One region of the Pseudarthrobacter sp. L19 genome, then DNA from elsewhere that is predicted to be linked to it. Evidence: riboswitches for the same ligand, from Rfam matches in the RefSeq annotation. Region 1 holds a riboswitch; the other holds the start of a gene.
The links. Region 1 has a riboswitch for cyclic di-AMP ahead of ACRQ5B_RS13330 (NlpC/P60 family protein). Riboswitches for the same ligand answer to the same signal wherever they lie in the genome.

Region 1 (11,215 bases):
GGAGGGAGGTGGTGGAGATCAGCAGCGACAGCGTATAGAGGGCGCTCACATAGAGACCCCACGACGCCGCCGCACGTTCGTCATCTGCGCCCAGGCGGCCCCACACCAGCCACCAGAGCAACGCAGCCAGCGGCCCGCCAACGAGTGCGAACGCCAGGGACAGCGCCAGCCCGGCGACCCCCTCGCCGGCCAGGACCTGCCCGGCGGTCAGTGCGCGTTCAAGCAGGCCGCCGGCCCCGTTGGCGGCGATCACCACCAGGGCCGCCAGCAGCACGTACACCACCAGCCGGCGTACCTTGGCCTGGGCGGTACCTCCGGCGGGAACCCGGACCGGCGTGGTGGTCATATGACCGGTGTCCCGCCGGTGCAGGCCTGCAGGCTGTAGGGGAGGTCGTCGATGGACCAGCCCGTGCCGGAGCGAACCAGCACGAACACCCCGTTCTCCGTGTACTCGGACGGACCGAAGGGACCCTCCCCGGCGGGGTGAACGATGGAGACCCGCACGGTGGCGGTGGGCCCCCGTTCGGTGGAGCCCACCAGAACCACCCGGGCGGCCTGGACCGTCCCGAAGTAGCCCGTGCAACGGTTCTTGGCGGTCTCGGTCAGGTAGCCCTGCGCCGCCGCCAGGTCACCCTCCACCACGGCCTTGCTGTACTGCTGGACCACGCCGGCGGGAGTGCCCGGGTCCAGCGGTCGCGGCTGTCCGCGCAGCAGCACGGCCACCAGGGCCGCGACGATCAGCAGCACGATGGCCGCGGCGATGCCCACGAGGACCCGGTCCGGCTTCGGCTGGCTCATGCCGACAGTATGAAACGACCACCCGCACCGGTCATGGTGTCTTTGGACCCTTTCAGCCCGGCCGGTCCGCCGCGAGTCTGGGACGACACGCCCTCTGCAGATGGTGGGACCGATGGGGACCTTTACCGCCGCCAGGTTAGCCCCGTTCCTGGCGCTCGCCGCCGTCGCCGTAGCGCTCGTTCTGGGACCCGCGGTGACCGGAGCGGCCGCGGCGGCCGTCACGGGCACCACCACCGCCGCCGGCACCACCGGAGAAGTCCGCACAGACGTGGTCCCCACCGAGATAGTCCGCACCGGCACCACGCCCACCGACGTCGTCGTCGTGGACCGGGCGGGCGTCCTGGACCTCGCCACGCTCCTGCCGGCGGTCCGGGGAATTGAGTTCTACCAGCCCACCAAGGTCGCCGTGTACACCTACAACGGCACGGCCTCGGACAACCTGAACGAGGAGGTGTTGCGCTACGCCCGGGCGGAACACCCGGACTGGATCAGCCCAGACGGGCAGAAGTGGGCTGACGGGCTGTTCATCTTCGCGCTCGACCCGGTGGGCCGCCACGTCGGCACCTACATGGGCGAGGACCGGAAGGTCTCCCCGGGGGCGCGGACGGACATCCAGGACGCCTCCAAGGACCTGCTCCGCGACGCGCAGTGGACGGACGGGACCATCGCCGGCATCCGCCGCGGCGCGGAACTGATCAACCAGCCCTGGTACCGCAGCGCCGCGTTCCTCGTCACGGCGTGGATCGGCGTGGGACTCGCCGCCGCCGGGGCCGCCGCTTGGCTCCTGGTCCGCTGGCGCACCCGGGTGGGGTGCCGCCGGGAGACAGCGAAGGGCGACGCCGCCTACGCCCGGGTGAGCTTGGACCTGCCGGTCACCGAACTCAACGCCGGCACCATCCCCGCCTCCTCCCGCTACGGCGGCACTGTCCTGGAGAAGCACCGCAGTTTCCTCAGCCGGTACGACGCCGCGACGGCGCTCTCCAACCGGGTCCACGCCCTCACCCGCAGGCAGCAGGGGAAGCGCTCCGCTCTGGCGCTGGCGCGGCAGTTCGCGGACGCCGCCGCGGAACTGGATGCCCTGGATGACGTCATCTCGGACGCGAACGCCCTGCTGAACCGGAGCCCGCTCTGGCCCACCGCCTGGGACCGTCAACTCGCGCCCTTCAGGCAGGATCTGGCCGGCATCGAGGACCTCCTCCGCAAGAGCCACAGCGCGGGTGAGTCGGCCACCGCCGCCGCACTACGGTCCTTCCGCGACCGCAGCCAGGGCGACATGGAGGGCTGGACCGCGGACCTCGCGGACGGCGCCCTCGGCCCGGAGGACGCGCTGGACCGGCTCCGGGACGCCCGCACGGAACTGACCGGACTGTTGAACCGGCACGCGGAGACCGTGATCGAGGGCTTCGCCCGCACCGAACGGGAGGCGCGGCTGATGCGCCGGGAGATGGAGCAGGCCCGGTCGGGCACCGGCGGCAGGAAACGGCCCGGCTACGAGCCCAGCATCCTCGGCACCGTCTACCCGTCCGCCTATTTCTTCTCGGTTCCCGCATTCTCGTCCGGCTTCACCACCGGGGTGACAAGTCTCAATTCGGCCCGGGGCGGGACCACGGGATACGGAGTCGGCGGGGGCAGCTTTTCCGGTTCCGGCAGCTCGTCCGGCTTCTAGGAAACCCGTATCGACAACCCCTGGGCAAGCGAGGATCGTTGGCCTTGTCCGTAGTTTCCGTTCCAGACCGAAAGAGGCAGAGCGATGCCTGCTGTCGCTGTTTCCAAGTTGCAGGTGAAGTCCCACAACACACCGGACGAAAAGCGCCGCCCGGACAAGACCGAGGTGGATATCGTCACCCTCGACGACTACACGATCGGCCGTTTCACGTTCCAGCCAGGCTGGCGCTGGTCCGACTGCATCAAGCCCGTGGTCCACACCGAGATGTGCCAGCTCAGCCACGTCGGCTTTTGTGTCTCCGGCCAGCTGACCGTCGAGACCACCGACGGCAACCGGGTGGAGATCGCCGGCGGCCACTCCTACACCATCCCGCCGGGGCACGATGCGTGGGTCGAGGGCGGGGACGCGTTCGTGGGGATCGAATTCGTCAGTGCCGCGGGCTTCGGGAAGCCCGGCGGATAGGACGGATCCTTGCGGAAGATCATCCTGTCCTTCCAGGTCTCCCTCGACGGCTTCATGGAGGGCCCGCACGCGGACATCAGCTGGCACCGGGTGGATGCCGAACTGCATGAGCACTTCAACGACCAGCTGCGCACCATGGGCGCGTTCCTGGACGGCCGGGTCACCTACGAGCTGATGGCCGGGTACTGGCCGACGGCGGACCAGGACCCGGACTGCCCTCCCGCCATCGCGGACTTCGCCGCCATCTGGCGGGAGATGCCCAAGTACGTCTACTCCCGCACGCTGCCGGAGGAGGCCGGCTGGTACACCACGGTGGTGCGCGAGGTCGACGCCGGGCAGGTGCGGGCGCTCAAGGCCGCCCCCGGCGGCGACCTGGCCCTCGGCGGGGCGGAGTTGGCCGATTCCTTCCGCCGGCTCGGGCTGATCGACGAGTACTGGATCTACGTCCACCCGGTACTGGTGGGCCGCGGAACGCCGCTGTTCAAGGCCGCGGACTCCCCACCGGCCTGACGCTGCTGGAGAGCCGGGCGTTCGACAACGGCGTCGTCCTCCTGCGGTACGCGGCAGACAACGACACGGCAGACAGCGTAACCGCAGACAACGAAACCTCTAACAACGAAACCGGCGTCCGGCAGCCGTGAGGGGCTGCCGGGCGCCGGCCCGGTACTGCTGAACGCGCGGGTTACGCCCCGGCGCGGACGAAGGTCACGCTGCCGGTGGCGGTCAGCCAGGACAGCGGGTGCACGATCGTCTGGTTGGAGCCGTTCATGCCGCCGCTGATCGCCTGGCCGTTGCCGGCGTAGATGGCGACGTGGCCGGACTGGACGATCATGTCGCCCGGCTGCGGGTCGGAGACGACCTTGCCGTAATTGAGGAACTGCTGCGGGCCGAGGTCGCCCACGGGGATACCTGCGGCGCCGAGCGCCTTCTCCACCATCGCGGTGCAGTCCTGCGTGATGCCGATCTGGCTGTACGCGGCGGAAAGCATGGCGGCGTTGACGCCACCGGCGGGGGCGGCGGCCGGAGCCGGCGCCGGGGCTGCGGCCTGGACGGCCACCTTCGCCACCGGGGCGGCCGGGGCCTTGGCCACGGGGGCCTTGGCCACCGCGGGCGCGGCGGCAGGGGCCGGAGCCGGGGCCTCGACGACGGGCGCCGGGGTGGTGGCGACGGCCGGGCGGTCGAAGCTGATCTGCACTGCAGAGTCGGCGGTCACCGGGGCGGAAACCTTGCCGGCGACGTCGGCGTGCGAGACGGGTGCGGATTCCCGTTCGGCGGGGACGTTGCCGGCGGCGTTGGCCGCCATGCCGCTGGTCAGGACCAGGCCGGAGGCGGCGAGGACGACGGCAGCCTGCCGGCCCACGGTGCCGGTCGCCGCGGCGAAGGCGGCACCCCGACCGGTGGTTGCGGTGGTGCCGGGGCGCGCGTCAGTAGAGCGTGAAATCATGATGTACCTCTCCCAAAGCCTGCGAGGTGAGCTGTCGGATTCGGATGGGAGACACCCGGCCGCGGGTCCGTCTGGGCGGACACTGCGCGGCTTCACCCCAAGACCCGCCCGTGGGCAGGTCGCGATTGGTTTCCCCGTCTCTGCCAGCTGGTTGCGAGGATGCCCTGGACCGCGGCAGAGTTAGGCAATCGGTCCGGGGGCGCCCGTCTCGGAAACCAACGGGCACCTCTCCACAGTAACGGCCATCCTCCCGAATGTCACATTAAGGTAACGGCGGAGGCGTCCCGGCGGGGTTACGATGATCCCACCATGTCCCGAGCGGAGGGTCCGATGAATCCCCATTGTGTCGCGATCTGCCAGCTGAGCGATCAGCCGCAGGAAGACTTCGACGTGAACACCGAACTGCTGGTTCTCGAGGGGAAGGAGATCCACGTCGCCACCTGGGATGCCGAGCCGCGCGACGGCGGTTTCGACCTGCACGTGCTGAACGACAGGGTGGACGCGCTGGGCTTCATGGTGGTGACGGACTGGGAGTTCCTGGACGGCAAGGCCTACGCCGTCGTGGAGCGCCGGCCCGCCTGAGCACCCTCCGCTTCGCGCGGCCACCATCCCTAGGCTTCGCCGCCCGCTTCCCGTTCGACGCGCTCGACGGCGGCCCTCACGATCTCCGCCGCCCCGCCGTCGGGGCGGCTATCCGCAGTGCCGTTGGCCAGGGCCGCACGGCGCCGGAACCGCGCCCAGTCCCCGGCGCCCTTGCGGAGTTCCCGCAGCGGAGCCAGCAGGGCAGCGCGGCGCAGCCAGGGGTCGGGGTCGCGGAGCCACCGGTCCAGGACGGCCTCGGAGCGGGTCCGGGCCTGCCCGCCCAGCCCGGCAATGAGCGGCCCCACCACGTCCACCGCCAGCGGGTCCGCGAGGTCTGGCAGGTGTGCGCCGCGGAGGAAGCCCTCGATTCGGGTCAGGTCCGAATTGTCCAGGTGCCGCAGGGCCGACTGCAGGAGCACGACAGCGGCCAGGCGGCGCTCGAACACGGGCACGGCCCACAGTTCCGAACTGAGCGCGGTGAGACCGTCCCGGTCCAGTTCCCGGTACCGGCGGAGCGCGTCCCGGACGGTGCCCCGGACGGCGCCAACGGAGGCGCCGTAGACCGAGAGCCCGGGCCCGAAGCGGTCCTGCTCGGCCTCGGCGCGCTGCCAGGAACTCTCGCGCTGCAGTGTCGCGTCTATGAAGTCACCGGCCTCGCTCACCGTCCCATTCTTCCGCACCGGCTGTGAGCCCGCGTCCGGCTAGTGGTCGGGGCTGCGGTACTCCACCAGGACGGTGTCACGCCACTGCCCGGCGAGCGGCCCGCAGGACATCAGGCCGATCCGGCGCCGGGTGCCCACCACGGTGAATCCCAGGCGTTCGTGCAGGGCCAGGGAAGCGGTGTTCTCCGGGAAGATGGTCGACTGGATGGTCCAGATACCGGCCTCTTCGCAGCGGCCGATGAGCGCTGCGAGGAGCCGCGCTCCGTGGCCGCGGCCCCGCGCGGGGCGGCGAGGTAGAGCGAGTGTTCCACCACGCCGCGGTAGACGGGGCGGGAGGTCACCGGCGAGACGGCGGCCCAGCCGAGCACGGCGCCGTCGTCTTCCAGCACCAGGCGGACGTCCGGGAGGCGTCCGGCGTCGAAGCTCTCCCAGGACGGCGGCTCCGCCTCGAAGGTCGCATGGCCGGTGGCGATGCCCTCGGCCCAGATATCCCGGACGGCGGGCCAGTCGGCGGGTGTCAGATCCCTGATCCGGAGGCCCGCCCCGGCGCTCATCCGGCGTCCGCTTCGCCGCTGCGCCCGTGCAGCAATCCCGTGGGAAAACCGAGGAGGACCGGCTCCGGTGCGGTGCAGCAGCCGCCGCCTGCTCCGGCTGGCGCCGGCGTCCCGGCTGCGGCGGGCGTATCGCAGCTGCTGCCGGTGTCCGTGGAGCAAACTCCGGTCTCCGGCAGCTCCAGGTGGACGGTGTCCGCTGCCTCCCGGTCGCCGGCCAACGCCGCGGCCACGGAACGCACCTGCTCGTAGCCGGTGGCGAGCAGGAAGGTGGGGGCGCGGCCATAGGACTTCATGCCCACGATGTAGAAGTCTTCCTCCGGATGCGCCAGCATCCGCGCCCCGTGCGGTTCCACGGTGCCGCAGGAGTGGAACTCCGGGTCGATCAGCGGCGCGAGCTGCCGCGGCGCCTCCACGCCCGGGTCAAGGTCCAGCCGGAGCTCGCGCAGGATCTCCAGGTCGGGCCGGAACCCGGTGGCGGGGACGACGACGTCGGCTGTCAACGTGCGTCCATCGGTGGCGGTGAGTGTGACCATGGTGCCGTCGGCGGAGACGGCGGCGGTCCCGAACCGGGTGTGCAACTGCACGGTTCCGTCCTTGACGAGCCCACGGAGCCGGCTGCCGAGCAGGCCCCGGGCGGCGAGTCCGTCGGCGTCGCCGCCGCCATAGACCTTGGCCGCGGAGGCGCCGCGGACGGCCCAGAGGATCCGGGTGCCGGGCTCTTGGGCGGCCAGGTCGGCAAGATTGATCAGGGTGTTGGCGGCGGAGTGCCCGGCCCCGACCACGACGGCGGTGCGGCCGGCGAAGATTTCACGGTCGCGGCCCAGCACGTCCGGCAGCGGCGCGGAGATCCGGGCAGAGGCGGCCCCCTCGCCGCGGGCCGGCAGGCCGGAGGTACCCAGCGGATTGCGGGTACTCCATGTGCCGGAGGCATCGATAACGGCGGCGGCCCGCACCTCGCGGGTTCCGCCCCCGGCCTCCTCGATCCGGAGCAGGAACGGCGTTCCGGCGCGGTTCCGGCTGTGCGTCTTGTCCAGGCCCTCCCGGGTGACGGCGGTAACGCGGGAGCCGGTGTGCAGGCGGCCGGCGATCTCAGACAGCGCGGCCAGCGGTTCCAGGTACCGCTCAATGAGGTCCCCGCCGGTGGGCAAGCCTGAGGGCTTCGGCGCCTCCCAGCCGGAGGCGGCGAGCAGCCGGGCTGCCGCGGCGTCGATGTTGTACTGCCACGGCGAGAACAGCCGTATGTGGCGCCACTGCCGGATGGCGTCCGCCGGGGCTTCGCCGGCCTCGAAAATCACGGGTTCGAGGCCGCGCTCGAGCAGGTGCGCCGCCGCGGCGAGTCCTACGGGACCGGCGCCAATGATGGCAACGGGAAGGGATCCGGTGGCGGCCATGGTCAGGCCTCCTTCAGGGACGCAATGAGTGCCTCGATGCGGGCCTTGATCTCGTCGCGGATAGGCCGGACCGACTCCACGCCCTTGCCGGCCGGGTCGGCGAGTTCCCAGTCCTCGTAGCGCTTGCCGGGGAAGATCGGGCAGGTGTCGCCGCAGCCCATGGTGATGACGACGTCGGATTCCTTGACGGCCTCGGTGGTGAGGATCTTGGGGATCTCGGCCGACATGTCGATGCCGACCTCGGCCATGGCCTCGACGGCGGCGGGGTTGACCTTGTCCGCCGGCGCGGACCCGGCGGACCGGACCTCGATGGCGCTGTTGGAGAGGGTGGTGAGGAAGGCGGCGGCCATCTGCGAGCGGCCGGCGTTGTGGACGCAGACAAAGAGGACGGAGGGTTTCTTGGCGGTTTCGGTGCTCATGGGATCTCCTGAAGATTCTTGAGGTCAGACGGAAGGCGTAGCGGGGGCGAAGAAGCGCTTGCGGGCCCAGAGGGCGGCGTAGACAAGTGCCACCAGGGCGGGAACTTCGATCAGGGGCCCGACGACGCCGGCCAGCGCCTGCCCGGACGTGACGCCGAAGGTCCCGATCGCCACGGCGATGGCGAGTTCGAAGTTGTTGCCCGCGGCCGTGAACGCCAGGGTGGTGGTTTTCGCGTAGCCCAGGCCGAGACCCTTGCCGATGGCCATCCCGGCGCCGAAGACCACCAGGAAGTAGACCAGCAGCGGCACGGCAATCCGGAGCACGTCCAGGGGCCGGGAGGTAATGGTGCCGCCCTGGAGGGCGAACAGCAGGGTGATGGTGAAGAGGAGGCCGTACAGCGCCCAGGGGCCGAGCTTGGGCAGGAACGTTCCCTCGTACCAGTCACGGCCGCGGGCGCGTTCGCCGATGGTGCGGGTGAGGAACCCGGCCAGCAGCGGGATGCCGAGGAACACCAGCACGGAACCGGTGATGGCCCAGAAGGAGAAGCCGGCGCTGGTGGGGGGTAGCCCCAGCCAGGACGGCAGGAGCTGAAGGTAGAACCAGCCCAGCGCACCGAAGGCGATGACCTGGAAGACGGAGTTGATGGCCACCAGAACGGCCGCGGCCTCCCGGTCGCCGCAGGCGAGGTCGTTCCAGATCATCACCATGGCAATGCACCGCGCCAGGCCCACGATGATCAGGCCGGTACGGTATTCGGGCAGGTCCGGGATGAAGATCCAGGCCAGGGCGAACATGAACGCCGGCGCCAGGATCCAGTTGAGTACCAGGGACGTGACCATGAGCTTCCGGTCGCCGATGACGCGGTGCGCCTGGTCGTAACGGACCTTCGCCAGCACCGGGTACATCATCACGAGCAGGCCGACGGCGATCGGCAGCGAGACTTCGCCGATCTTCACGGCGTCGAGCGCGGTGTTCAGGCCCGGGATGACACTGCCCAGCAGCAGGCCCAGGGCCATCGCGGAGACGATCCACACGGGTAGGAACCTGTCCAGGGTGGAAAGCCTGCCGACGACGGCGGACTCACCTTCACGGGTGGGCGACGGGTCAGTCTGGGTGCTCACGGGGCTCCTGGTGAGTGAAGGGATGCGCGATAGAGATCGAAACTTGTCGATATGAAGTATCGGCGGCTATATCGACGAATGTCAATCTATGGGCATAATGAGGGCATGACCTCGCTGGACATTCTTGATCAGGCCTCCGCCGGGAGCTGCTGCACGCCCTCCGCCACCCCGGCCCTGGGACCGGACGAGGCCCGGCGCAGCGCGTCGGTCTTCAAGGCGCTCGCCGACCCGAACCGGCTGCGGCTGCTCTCGATCGTGAAGGGCTCCGGGGAGGGCGAAGCCTGCGTCTGCGACCTGACCGAACCGCTGGGCCTGAGTCAGCCCACCGTTTCCCACCATCTGAAGATCCTGGTCGACGCAGGCCTCCTGCACCGTGAGAAGCGGGGCACCTGGGCCTATTATTCTCTTGTCCCGGGGGCGATCGCCGGAACCGCCGGACTCGTCGAATCCCTCTAGGGATCCACCGCCGGGCAGCCGGGCTCCGCAAGCGCCGACCGGTCTTGTGAAAAATACCCCTAGGGGTATTATTGGAGGGCGGGTATCCGTCCGGAGCCCCGGCACCACAACTTTTGAGGAGAACACCATGTGCAGTCCCGTTCGATGCAACACCTGCGGAAAGATCACCTGGGCTGGCTGCGGCGAGCACGTCGACTCCGTGATGGCCAACGTTCCCGCTGAACAGCGCTGCACCTGCAAGTGACCACCCGGCCGGTACGGGAGCACCCTCCGCGGCAGGCGTCGCAGCGGAAGGTGCTCTCCGTGCTGGTGGGCGGCCAGGTCCTCGGCGGCATCGGCATGGGCGCCACCCTGTCCCTGGGATCGCTGCTCGCAGCCCAGCTGTCCGGGTCCCCGGCCTGGGCCGGCACCGCGGCGACCATGAGCACCCTCGGCGCCGCCCTGGCCGCCATCCCGCTCTCGCGCCTGGCGCTGGCGCGCGGCCGAAGGGTATCCCTCTCCACCGGCGCCCTGATTGCCTGCCTCGGCGCCGCCACGGCCATTAGCTCCGCGGCGCTCGGCATCTTCCCGCTGCTCTTGCTGGGCCTGATGCTGCTGGGCTCGGGCTCGGCGGTCAACCTCCAGGCCCGGTTCGCGGCCACCGACCTCGCCACCACGGGCACCCGCGCCCGCGACCTGTCCGTCGTCGTCTGGTCCACCACCGTCGGAGCCGTCCTCGGCCCCAACCTCTTCGGCCCCGGTGAGGCCGTGGGTGCCGCCCTCGGCCTGCCGCCCATGACCGGCGCCTTCGCCTTCTCCGTCGCCGGCCAGCTGGCAGCCGCGGCCGTCTACCTCACCGGGCTTCGGCCCGACCCGCTTCTGCAGTCCCTCAGTGCCGGCGCCCGCACCGAGGCTCCGGAGCCGCCGCAGACCGGCCGGCAGATCCTCCGGCGGAACACCCGGGCCCGCTACGCCGTCGCCGTCGTCGCCCTCAGCCACGCCACCATGGTGGCGCTGATGTCCATGACGCCCATCCACCTCCGCGAGCACGGCGCCAGCCTGACCATTGTGGGCTTCACCATCAGCCTGCACATCGCCGGCATGTATGCACTCTCCCCCGTCTTCGGCTGGCTCGCGGACCGCGCCGGCCGCGTGCCCGTGGTCCTGGCGGGCCAGGCGACGCTGCTGGCCTCGCTTCTGATCGCCGGCCTCTACTCCGATTCGCAGGCCGGCGTCACGGTCAGCCTGATCCTGCTGGGCCTGGGCTGGTCCGCCTCCGTGGTGGCCGGCTCCGCGATGGTGGCCGAATCCGTGGCCGGCCAGGACCGGCCCGCCTTGCAGGGCATTTCGGACCTGAGCATGAACGCCGCCGGCGCCCTGGGCGGTGCGCTGGCCGGGCCCGTGCTGACCGCGGCGGGCTACTCCGGCCTGGGCTTCCTGGCCATGGTGCTGGTGGCGATCGTGCTGGCCTGGACCGGCCTGAGGGCCCGCGCAGACCGCACCGCTACCCCGGCGGTGCGGTAGCGTCGTTCCCAGGCCAGCCGCAACCCGCGGCCGCACGCAAGGGAGCTCAGATGCCAGACGCCACCACCCCTCCGCAGCGCTCCGCCCCCGCCGGCGGCGCCCGGCCCGTCCGCTGGGGCATCCTCGGGACCGGCCTCATCGCCGGCCTGCAGACCT
Region 2 (11,215 bases), 1.3 Mb from region 1:
TCACGTTGGAGCGGTCCGCCGGATCCGAGACGAACGGGGTGGCAACGCCCGATGCCTCGGCCCAGCGGTAGATCCGTCCGGCGGAGTCGGCGGTGCGTGCCGCGGCGAAGTCCAGGCCGCCGCTGGCGTTGAGCCAGCGCACCTGCGCGTCCAGGGTCACCAGGGTGGCCAACGCGGGGGTGTTATAGGTCTGGTTCAGCCGCGAGTTGTCGATGGCGGTCTGCAGGTCCAGGAAGTCCGGGATCCAGCGGCCGGACGCCTTGACCCGCGCGGCCCGCTCCAGGGCCGCGGGGGAAAACAGGCCGAGCCACAGCCCGCCGTCGGAGGCAAAGTTCTTCTGCGGCGCGAAGTAGTAGACGTCGGACTCGGCGACGTCGACATCCAGGCCGCCGGCGGCGGAGGTCGCGTCGACCAGGACCAGCGAGCCCTCGTCCGCGCCGGCCACCCGACGGACCGGGGCGGCCACACCTGTGGAGGTCTCATTCTGCGGCCAGGCGTAGACGTCCACGCCGGCCTCCGCCCGAGCCTCGGGCCGGGTGCCCGGCTCCGCCTTGATGATCGAGGACTCGGCCAGGAAGGGCGCCTTGTTCGTGGCGGCGGCGAACTTGGAGCCGAACTCGCCGAAGGAGAGGTGCTGTGCCTTGTTCTCTACGAGCCCGAAGCTGGCGATATCCCAGAACGCCGTCGAGCCGCCCACGCCCAGGACCACCTCGTAGCCCTCGGGGGCGCGGAAGAAGTCGCTGAGGCCGGAACGGACCGAGCCCACCAGGTTCTTGACCGGGGCCTGGCGGTGCGAGGTGCCGAGCAGGGTGGCCGAGGCCGATGCCAGGGCCTCCATCTGTTCCGGGCGCACCTTCGAGGGCCCGGCGCCAAACCGGCCGTCCTTGGGAAGAAGGTTCGCGGGGATGGTGATGCTGGTGTCGCTCACAATGGCTCCAATGGTCGGCTGGGTGCGAGAGGTGGCTGGTCGGCCGGTAAGGACCGCTTCCATTCTGCCCGACGGCGGCCCCGGCGCCGGAAAGCGGGCTGTCATAGTCCGGTCAGGAAGCCGGCTCTAAAATTATCCGGAGTAATTCACAATAGGCTAGGCTGTCGGGAGCGTATGGCGGATCCCGGGTGGCCGCGCCCCGCACGTTGTACGGTGGAATGACGCAAGGACGGCGCTCAAGGAGCTGAGCTGGATGACGGATCTGATCGACACTACGGAGATGTATCTTCGGACCATTCTGGAGCTTGAGGAAGAGAACATCGTCGCGCTCCGGGCCCGCATTGCCGAACGACTCCGCCACTCCGGACCCACCGTCTCCCAGACCGTCGGCCGGATGGAACGGGACGGGCTGGTCGTGGTCTCCGGCGACCGCCACCTGGAACTGACTGAGGTGGGCCGGCGGCGCGCCACCGAGGTGATGCGCAAGCACCGCCTCGCCGAACGACTGCTGGCTGACGTGATCGGCCTGGACTGGGCGTACGTCCACGAGGAAGCCTGCCGCTGGGAGCACGTGATGAGCGAACGGGTCGAGCGCCGGATCTTCGAGATGCTCGACCACCCCACGGTCTCCCCTACGGCAACCCCATCCCGGGCCTCGCCGAACTGGGCGGCCTGCCGACGGCGGAACAGGCCGACGGCGTCGTCAACCTCCTGGACGCCATGGCGGGATATGCCGCGGGCTCCCGCATCACCGTGAGCCGGCTTGCCGAACCCATCCAGGTGGAACCCGAACTGCTGGTGCAGCTGGACGAGGGCGGTATCCGGCCCGGCGCCACCGTCTCGCTGGAGCGGGTGGGGGAGTACATCTCCGTCCGCGTCCCGGACATTGAGGGCGCGCTCGAACTGCCGCCCGAGGTTGCCGCCCACGTTTTCGTTACCCGGGGGTAGTGCGACGCGGAAGCATACCGTAAGTGTGCTGTTTACTAGCCCGTCTAGGAGATAACGAAATTATTACTACGGGCCTTAATCCCCTATAGTTATCGACTAGTACCGAGACTAAAGCGTTACCTGATCCGAAGCCGAGCTCTGCCAGCGGATCAGGGTGCGAATCACCTTCTGGCAGAGGCGGGGGAACCACTACCGGCCGGTAATTCCGGCCTCGGGGTGAAGTCCGCTAGCGGCAAGCGAACTCTCTGAGGACACTCTTTCCGGGTGCCTCTCTGCCTGGATGCTTGCGTCGGCGGACCGGGTCTATGAACTCTCTGACCCGAATCCGACAGCTAACTTCGCAGGCTTTTTCAGAGAGGAACCACTTGAGCACGCAGACCGTCCGCGGGCGCCGCCGCGCCGCCGGCCCCGCTCCGGAGCCGCGCCCCGCCGTCGACGTCACCGTCCCGCGCCCCCGCGATGCGCACCGGGACGAGCGCCGCGGCCGGCGCAGTCCGATCCGCCAGGTCGCGGACTTCGCCGCCGTCACCGGAATGGGCCAGAAGGCCGGAATGACCCTGGCCGCCGCCGGCATCGCACTCACCGTGGCCGTCCCGGTGACCGGCCCCGCGCTGGCCGTCGACGCCCCCACCGCGGGGTCCGTCTCCGCCGCGGCCCAGCCCGAGGTCAAGGCCGCCGCAGCCCAGATCGACTTCAACCGCACCGCCGTCACCACCAAGGGTGACCCGGACGGGAAGCTCAAGCAGCTGCTCAGCGCGCAGTCCGTTGGCTCCATCACCCGCGCCGCATCCGCGGGGACGCTCGGCGCCCCGCTGGACACCATGATCACGGCGTCGCCCTTCGGCTACCGGGTCAGCCCCATCACCGGCGCGGTCGGCGAATTCCACCGCGGCCAGGATTACGCCGCGCAGTGCGGCACAGCCGTCCATGCCGCCGCGAGCGGCACCGTAACTTTCTCCGGCTGGCACCCCTACGGGGGCGGCAACCGGATTGTGGTCGACCATGGCAATGGCCTGGAGACCACGTATAACCACTTGTCGTCATCCAGCGTCCACGTCGGCCAAAAGGTCTCCCGTGGCGATGTGATTGCGATGAGCGGAACAACCGGTGCCTCCACCGGCTGCCACCTCCACTTCGAGGTGATGGTCAACGGGGACGTCGTTGATCCGCTGGGCTGGCTCTAAAAGAGCCCACCGCAATGCTCACACTTCCGTGACACGCCGTGATCTGAATGTGACATTGAGTCCGAACTGTTGTACCGTATGAAGCACGCCAACTTCACCGAAGTTGGCGCTCTTGAGTGGATTGCCTAACTCTGCCACCGCTCAAGGTCCGTTCGCATGACATCGTCTGGCAGGGGCGGGGGAACCAATTTTGGTCTTCGCAAGAAGACCTAGGGGTTAAGTCGCAAAGCTTCCCAGGAAGCGGAGCGGCCGGGTGACTCCCATCCGAATCCGACAGCTCACCTCGTAGGCATTGGGAGAGGCTACTTTCGTGTCTTCACGCCACAATGCTGCGCGTTTTCGCGCTGGCGAGGCTCAGTCGAGCCCGCTGATGACCATGCACCGCGTTGCCCTTGCCGGCGCCCGGGATGGTTCACGCAATGCAGTTACTGCTTTTGGCGCGTCTTCGCAGTACACCCTTCGCTAAAGAAACCCGTTTCGGGGCGATCCGGCGTACCCCCAAGATGCCGGAGCGTCCTTAGTCCCGCCTGTTCAAGAGCGCGGACACAAAGGATCACGAAAGAGAGAACTAAATGACTACTCGTGCAACCATTGCACGCCACCGCGCGGAGGTCACCAAGACCAACTCGCTGGCTGTCATTGCCAAGGCCGTCGGCGACAACGCCGGTGGCATGGGTCGCCAGGCTGCGGTTATCGCTGCTGCCTCCGGCCTGGTCCTGACCAGCGGTATCGCGGCCAACGCCGCCGAGACCAACGTTCAGCGCGAATCCACCTCTGCTTCCGCCACCGAGGTTCAGTCCACCGCTCCGGCCACCATCTCGGCGGCCTCCAGCATCGCCATCTCCTACGAGAAGCCTGCTGTGACCACCGCGGCCGCCCCCGTCGTCGAGGCCCCGAAGCCCGTCGTCAAGGTGCAGGAAGCTGACACCACCACCGCCAACACCGCCGCAGCCACCCCGGCCGCCGGCACCGCGGTCAACGCGTCCGTCGCCACCAAGGCTCCGGCCGCCACCAGCGGCATGGGCGCCTCGATCGCCGCCGCCGCTTACGCCCAGATCGGCGTGTCCCAGGACTGCACCATGCTGGCCACCAACGCCCTGGCCGCCGTCGGCATCCACTACCACGGCTGGCCGGCAGGTTACCTGTCCCTGGGCCGCACCGTCAGCGCCGCCGAAGCGCAGCCGGGTGACCTCGCGTACTACCAGAACGGCGGCATGGGCATGGCCCACATCGCCGTTTACGTCGGCAACGGCATGGCCGTCCACGGCGGCTGGAACGGCGGCACCACCGCCCTCTACAGTGTCAACGTCGGTTCCGGCCCGGTCTTCATCCGCGTCGGCGGCTAAGACCCCCGCTTCCCGCGAAGCTTCGAGAAGGACCCCTGCCACCGGCTGGGGTCCTTCTCTGCTGACCGCGTGCCAGCGGTGCAGGAAGCACCGCTGGCACGCGGGCCCAGGATCCGCCACGGATGCCCTGCGGCCCGAAATTCGGTAATCCGGGCCACCCGTGTTTACTCTTGTGGTGTCGATCCTTAGCCTGACCATGCAGAGGGCAGCCGGCCCTCGTGCCACTGGCGGGTGCGGCCGTGAAGAGGGATGCGGATGCGCACACTCGTTCTGAATGCTGGATATGAACCGCTGGCGGTTGTGACCTTCCGCCGGGCGCTGGTGCTCGTGCTGACGGGCAAGGCCAGTGTCGTGGCCGAGGGGGACGACCCGGTGGTGGGGCCGCAGGATATCCTCGGCCGGCCGAGCGTCATCCTGCTTAACCGCTACATCCGCCCCCGCTACAACACCGTGACTGCGGTCAGCCGCCGGGGTGTGCTCCGCCGGGACGGCCACCGGTGCGCCTACTGCGCTAAACCGGCCCACACCATCGACCACGTCCAGCCGAAGTCCCGGGGAGGGGCCGACTCCTGGGAGAATCTGGTGGCCGCCTGCCTGCGCTGCAACAACGTCAAGGGCGACCACACCCCGGCCGAGATGGGCTGGAAGCTCGGGTTCACCCCGGTCCGCCGAAGGGCACGATCTGGCAGATCAAGGAGCTGGAGAAGCCCACCCCCGCGTGGGACCCGTTCCTGCTGCCCGAATCCGCGCACTAGCACCGCCGGCCGCCCGCAGGCCGCTAGGCTGGGCGGGTGGAATTCAACGCCGTCATTCTCGCCGGGGGCAGGTCCTCCCGGCTGGGCGGAACCCCCAAGGCCGCCCTCCGCTTCCGCGGGGACACCCTGCTGGAGCGGTCGTTGCTCGCGGCAGCCGGTGCACGCGGCGTCGCCGTCGTGGGACCGGAAACCGGCAGACTCCCGGACGGAATCCTCCTGTGCCGTGAAGACCCGCCCTTCGCCGGACCCGCGGCGGCCCTTGCTGCCGGGCTCGAGGCCCTCGCTCGCGGGGGAGCGGCCGGCGGGAGCCAGGCGCCGCTGACGCTGGTCCTGGCCTGCGACATGCCGCTGGTCGCCGACGCCGTCCCCGCACTCTTCGCCGACCGTGCCAGGGCGCAGCCCGGCTCGGACGGCAGCGTCGCCGTTTCGGCGGACGGCCGGATCCAGCCGCTGGCCGGCCTTTATGACACGACCGCGCTACAACGATCGGTGGCGGACGCGGCACGGCGCGGCACGCTGGTGGGCGGATCGTTGTTCGGCCTGCTTGCTAGTCTGGACCTGCGGACGGTTCCCGTGCCGCCCGGGTCCACCGACGACGTCGACACCTGGGCGGACGCCCAGGCCCTGGGAGTCGCGCGTCCCGGCGTTGCCGGGAACGGAAGCGGCCGCCCGCACACGACATGAAAGGCCCACCGTGAAGAGCCAGGACGAAACCCTCGAGGACTGGTGCCGCGCACTGCTCCAGGCCCTTGAGCTCGACGGCGTCGACATCGACATCAACGAGGTACTGGGACTCGCCGGCGTTGCCGCGCATTCCGTGGTCCGCCCAGCCGCACCGCTGACCACCTTCATCGCAGGTTTCGCCGCCGGGCTGGCCTCCGGCACCGGCCAGGCCACCGACGAGGTTTCCATGCGGGCCGCCATGGGCGTCGCGCGGAAACTGGCCAAGGAATACGCCGCCGAGGCCCCCGGGGAATGACGTCCGAGCCACCCCGCGCCGACGCCGACGACGCCGGGACCGAGCCCGCCGCGCACCGGCACCTGGCCCACACGTGGCAGGAAGCCCGGGAGCTCTCGTTCGACTGCGCCACCCCCATCCCGCCGGCCCCGGTGCCCCTGCGCCGAGCCCTGGGACGCACCCTCTCCGCCGACGTCACGGCCTTCCACGACATGCCGCACTATGCGTCCTCGGCCATGGACGGCTGGGCGGTGAACGGCAGCGGCCCCTGGATCCTGGCCGAACCCGGGCAGCGCCTCGCCCCTCACCAGGCCAGTCCCATCGTCACGGGCGGGCTGATCCCGCCCGGTGCGAAGGCCGTCCTCCGCAGCGAGAGCGGCAGGATCGGCCTCGATGAGGACCAGCTGCCGGTGCTGAAGCTTGGCGGTGGCGCGAAGCCGGGGAGCCCCGCAACGGCGACCACATCCGCAAAGCCGCCGAAGAAGCGGCCGAGGGCGAGGTCCTGATCCCCAAAGAGACCGTGCTCAACCCGGCCCACCTGGCCCTCGCCGCCCTCGCCGGCCACGACACCCTGCCCGTGCTGGGCAAACCGGTGGTCCGCCTGGTTTTCACCGGTTCCGAGGTGGTCGCCAGCGGCGTGCCCCAGCCGGGGAGGTCCGGGACACCTTCAGCCCGCAGCTCTCCGCCGTCGTCGACCTGCTCGGCGGCGTCCCCGCCGGCGAAATCAAGATCGGGGACGGGGACGGGGAATGGCTCGCCGCCCTGGAGGACCCCGAACCCGCGGGCGACGACGAAGACACCCCGCCCGCCGACGTCGTCATCACCACCGGAGGGACGGGCCGGTCCGGGACCGACCACCTGCGCCGCACCGTCGAGCAGCTGGGCGGCAGGCTGCTGATCGACGGAATCGCGATGCGTCCCGGGCACCCGGCCGTCCTCGCCGAACTACCCGACGGACGCTTCATCATCGGCCTGCCCGGCAACCCGCTCGCCGCCATGATGGCGCTCTCCACCATCGGCGGACCACTCCTGGCGGCACTGGGCCACCGGCCCCGCCGCCCGTCACGGAGGTCCCGTGCGGCACGATGATCGACGCCGATCCCGGCCGTACCCGGCTGATGCCCTTCCGCATGGTCTACGGCATGGCCTCCCCGGCCCAGCACACCGGCCCCGGCATGATGCGCGGACTCGCCGCCGCCGACGGGGTCCTGGTGGTCCCGCCGCACGGTGCGCAGCTGGGCGAACCGGTCCCGGCGTTCGCGCTGCCCTGGGGGCGGCCGCTGCCGGAGCCCGACGCAGGCAAGCCTGCACCGAAACCCGCCGCTCGACGCACCCCGAAGAAACCGGCCGGCAACGGTCCGGTCGACTGGAGCGCCCTGCTTGGCTGACACCGGCCGGCCTGAGCCCGGCGTGGCTGGCGCCCGCTTGGCTGGCCCCACGGGTGCCGGCTTGGCTGGCACCAGTGCCGAGTTCAGAATGGATCCAGAGGCGGGAACCGGCCGCAGGCCGGGCCGCCCCACCGCACCGCTGATGAGGAGTACCGAATGGGCCGCGTGACGCAACGCCGCAAAGTGCACAAGTTTGTCCTGGACGGATCGCCGCAGGCGCGTGAGTTCCCGGTCCGGTACCGCGAGGACGTCCTGGCGGTGGAGGAACCACTGGAGGTACGGCTGGGCAGCACGTCCTTCTCCGTGACCATGCGCACCCCGGGCAACGACTTCGACCTGGTGGCCGGCTTCCTGGTCTCCGAGGGGATCATCTGGTCCGCCGACCAGCTTGTCTCGCTGCGCTTCTGCGCCGGCGAGGACGAAGACGGCGTGCAGACCTTCAACGTGGTGGAAGCCCAGCTCCGGCCCGACGTCGCCCGCCCCGACACCGGACGGAACTTCTTCACCTCAAGCTCCTGCGGGATCTGCGGCACCGATTCGATCGAGGCCGTCGAGAAGTCCTCGCACTTCAGCCCCGCGGGCGACCCGGTGGCAGTGCCCGTCGAGACGCTGGCCGCGCTCCCGGACCGGCTGCGCGAAGCCCAAGCGGTTTTCGACGCCACCGGCGGCGTGCACGCCGCGGGGCTGTTCCGCATCTCCGAGGACGGCGGCGCCGAGCTCCTCTGCCTGCGCGAGGACGTGGGCCGCCACAACGCCGTCGACAAGGTAGTGGGCTGGGCACTCCGGGAGGGGCTGCTGCCCCTGCGCGGCACCGTCCTGCAGGTCTCCGGCCGCGCCTCCTTCGAACTCGTGCAAAAGGCCTCGCTTGCCGGGATTCCCGTCTTGTCCGCCGTCAGCGCGCCCAGCAGCCTGGCCGTGGAACTCGCCGAAGCCAGCGGGATGACCCTCGCGGGCTTCAGCCGGGGCACCAGCCTGAACGTCTACGCCGGCCACGAACGGATCGGCGTGCCCGCCGCCCTCACCTAAACCGGACGGCTGGCCTAAGCCCCCGTGGCGCCGTAGATTAATCCAACGACTGGATTCAGGCCTGCGCCCGGCTCCTCCGCACCAGAGCAAAAAGAGGTTCACTGTGCACGACGACCGCCGTCTCACGGAAGTCCGGCTGGACCGCTTCGTCCGCGAACGCATCGTTCCGGCCATCTACCCCCGCACCGTCCCGCTGCGCCTGAGCAGCTGGACCGCGCCCGGGGAACCCGTCCCGGCCTTGGAAGCCCTGCAGCAGGACTTCATCCCGCAGGACCCCGGGGCACCCTGGGGCGGCCCGTGGTCCACCACCTGGCTGCGGCTTCAGGGCGAGGTGCCCGAGACCTGGGGCAGCGCCCCGGACACCGCCGTCGAGGTCCTCGTGGACCTGGGGTTCAGCGCGGACCTGCCGGGCTTCCAGTGCGAGGGCACCGCCTGGCGGCCGGACGGCACCGTCATCAAGGCCATCTCGCCGCGGAACCAGTACATTCCGCTGAAACTCCTCGGCAGCGGCATGACGGTCGACTTCTACGTCGAGGCGGCCGCGAACCCCGACCTCTCACAGGGCTGGACCTTCGCCGCCACGCCGCTGGGGGACAAGGCCACCGCGGGCACCGAGCCCCGCTACCGGCTGGGCCGGATCGTGATCGCCGAACTGGACCAGTGCGTCTGGGAACTGCACCAGGACATCTGGACGCTGCGGGGGCTGATGCACGAACTGCCCATGGAGCTGCCCCGCCGCCATGAGATCCTCCGTGCCCTGGAGCGGATGCTGGACACCATGGACCCGGACGACGTCGCCGGCACGGCCGCCGCCGGGCGCGCAGAGCTCGCAGAGGTGCTGTCCCGCCCGGCCTACGCCTCGGCCCACCAGCTCCTGGCCACCGGCCACGCGCACATCGACTCGGCGTGGCTCTGGCCGGTCCGGGAGACCATCCGCAAGTGCGCCCGGACCTTCTCCAACGTGGTGGCGCTGATGGACGAAGACCCGGACTTCGTCTTCTCCTGCTCCTCCGCGCAGCAGCTGGCCTGGATGAAGGAGTTCTACCCGGAACTGTTCGAACGCATCCGGGACAAGGTCCGGGCCGGCCAGTTCGTCCCCGTCGGCGGGATGTGGGTCGAGGCGGACAGCAATATGCCCGGCGGCGAGGCCATGGCCCGGCAGTTCCTCGAGGGCAAGAGCTTCTTCCTGGCCGAGTTCGACGTCGAATGCCGGGAGGCATGGCTGCCGGATACCTTCGGCTACTCCGGCGCGCTGCCGCAGATCGTCAAAGCCGCCGGCAGCCGCTGGTTCCTGACCCAGAAAATCTCCTGGAACCAGGTCAACCGGATGCCGCACCACACCTTCGCATGGGAGGGAATCGACGGAACCCGCCTCTTCACCCACTTCCCGCCGGTGGACAGCTACAGCTCCGAGATCAGCGGCCGCGAACTGGCCCACGCCGAGCGCAACTACCGGGACCACGGCCGCGGCACCATGTCCCTGCTGCCCTTCGGCTACGGCGACGGCGGCGGCGGACCCACCCGGGAGATGCTGGCGGCCGCCCGGCGCACCGCTGACCTGGAAGGCTCGCCAAGGGTGCGGATCGGCTCCGCAGCGGACTTCTTCAGCGAAGCGGCGGAAGACTATCCCTCCCCGCCGGTGTGGGTGGGGGAGCTGTACCTGGAACTGCACCGAGGCACCTACACCAGCCAGGCCAACACCAAGCGGGGCAACCGCCGCTGCGAACACCTGCTCCGGGAGGCGGAGCTCTGGTCCGCCACCGCCGCGGTCCGGACCGGCGCACCCTATCCGGCGGCCGAGCTCAAGCGGCTGTGGCGCCTGGTCCTGCTGCAGCAGTTCCACGACATCCTGCCCGGCAGCTCGATCGCCTGGGTGCACCAGGACGCGGAAAGGAACTACGACGCCGTCGCCCGTGACCTCGAGGCGATCATCGCGGCCGCAGCCGTCGCCGTCCTCGGGGACGGGGACCGCGAGATCCTGCTCAACGCCGCCCCGCACACCCGCGCCGGGGTCCCCGCGCTCGGCGCCGCCGAACCGGGACCTGCCGGCGCTCCCGTCCACGCCGAGGCGGCCGACGGCGGCTTCGTGCTCGACAACGGGATCATCCGGGCGGTGGTGGACGCGGACGGGCTGCTGGTCTCGCTCCGGGACCACGCCGGCGGACGGGAGGCGATCGCCCCCGGCACCGCCGGCAACCTCCTGGAACTGCACCGGGACACCCCCAACGAATGGGATGCCTGGGATATCGATTCCTTCTACCGGCGCAACGTCACCGCCCTGACCGAGGCCCGGTCCGTGACCCTCGAACACGACGGCGGTGACGCCGTCGTCGTGATCGAACGGATGGCTGGCGGCTCACCCGTGACGCAGCGGCTGAGGCTCGCGCCGGGGTCCGCGTCCCTGGAGATCGCCACGGCCGTGGACTGGCGTGAGCGCGAGAAGCTGCTCAAGCTCGGTTTCCCCTTCGACCTCCGGGCCGACCGGTCCGCCGCGGAGACCCAGTTCGGCCACGTATTCCGGCCCACGCACGTCAACACCTCCTGGGAGGCGGCGAAGTTCGAGATCTGCGCCCACCGCTGGATCCACGTGGAGGAACCCGGGTATGGCGTGGCGGTCAGCAATGCGGCCAGCTACGGCCACGACGTCACCCGCCAGGTAAGGGACGACGGCGGGACCACCAC

Region 2: linked by a shared signal. The riboswitch ahead of ACRQ5B_RS02740 (peptidoglycan DD-metalloendopeptidase family protein) and the one ahead of ACRQ5B_RS13330 (NlpC/P60 family protein) in region 1 are both predicted to bind cyclic di-AMP.

What each region holds. Positions count from the first base shown of each region.
Region 1 covers NZ_CP193935.1:2,780,118-2,791,332, reverse strand. Annotated here, with positions in the region: gene ACRQ5B_RS13355 (DUF5671 domain-containing protein) at 1-346, opposite strand, end outside; gene ACRQ5B_RS13350 (hypothetical protein) at 343-798, opposite strand; gene ACRQ5B_RS13345 (DUF5129 domain-containing protein) at 911-2,464, shown strand; gene ACRQ5B_RS13340 (cupin domain-containing protein) at 2,549-2,926, shown strand; gene ACRQ5B_RS13335 (dihydrofolate reductase family protein) at 2,936-3,436, shown strand; gene ACRQ5B_RS13330 (NlpC/P60 family protein) at 3,609-4,370, opposite strand; cyclic di-AMP (ydaO/yuaA leader) riboswitch at 4,373-4,567, opposite strand; gene ACRQ5B_RS13325 (hypothetical protein) at 4,701-4,952, shown strand; gene ACRQ5B_RS13320 (DNA alkylation repair protein) at 4,982-5,614, opposite strand; partial or broken gene ACRQ5B_RS13315 (GNAT family N-acetyltransferase) at 5,654-6,168, opposite strand; gene ACRQ5B_RS13310 (FAD-dependent oxidoreductase) at 6,165-7,559, opposite strand; gene ACRQ5B_RS13305 (arsenate reductase ArsC) at 7,562-7,978, opposite strand; gene arsB (ACR3 family arsenite efflux transporter) at 8,003-9,100, opposite strand; gene ACRQ5B_RS13295 (ArsR/SmtB family transcription factor) at 9,206-9,556, shown strand; gene ACRQ5B_RS13290 (MFS transporter) at 9,797-11,059, shown strand; gene ACRQ5B_RS13285 (Gfo/Idh/MocA family protein) at 11,110-11,215, shown strand, end outside.
Region 2 covers NZ_CP193935.1:603,131-614,345, reverse strand. Annotated here, with positions in the region: gene serC (phosphoserine transaminase) at 1-928, opposite strand, end outside; partial or broken gene ACRQ5B_RS02745 (metal-dependent transcriptional regulator) at 1,182-1,876, shown strand; cyclic di-AMP (ydaO/yuaA leader) riboswitch at 2,006-2,237, shown strand; gene ACRQ5B_RS02740 (peptidoglycan DD-metalloendopeptidase family protein) at 2,242-3,060, shown strand; cyclic di-AMP (ydaO/yuaA leader) riboswitch at 3,208-3,366, shown strand; gene ACRQ5B_RS02735 (NlpC/P60 family protein) at 3,633-4,406, shown strand; partial or broken gene ACRQ5B_RS02730 (HNH endonuclease) at 4,662-5,161, shown strand; gene mobA (molybdenum cofactor guanylyltransferase) at 5,198-5,845, shown strand; gene ACRQ5B_RS02720 (DUF6457 domain-containing protein) at 5,856-6,140, shown strand; partial or broken gene ACRQ5B_RS02715 (molybdopterin-binding protein) at 6,137-7,507, shown strand; gene fdhD (formate dehydrogenase accessory sulfurtransferase FdhD) at 7,664-8,533, shown strand; partial or broken gene ACRQ5B_RS02705 (alpha-mannosidase) at 8,637-11,215, shown strand, end outside.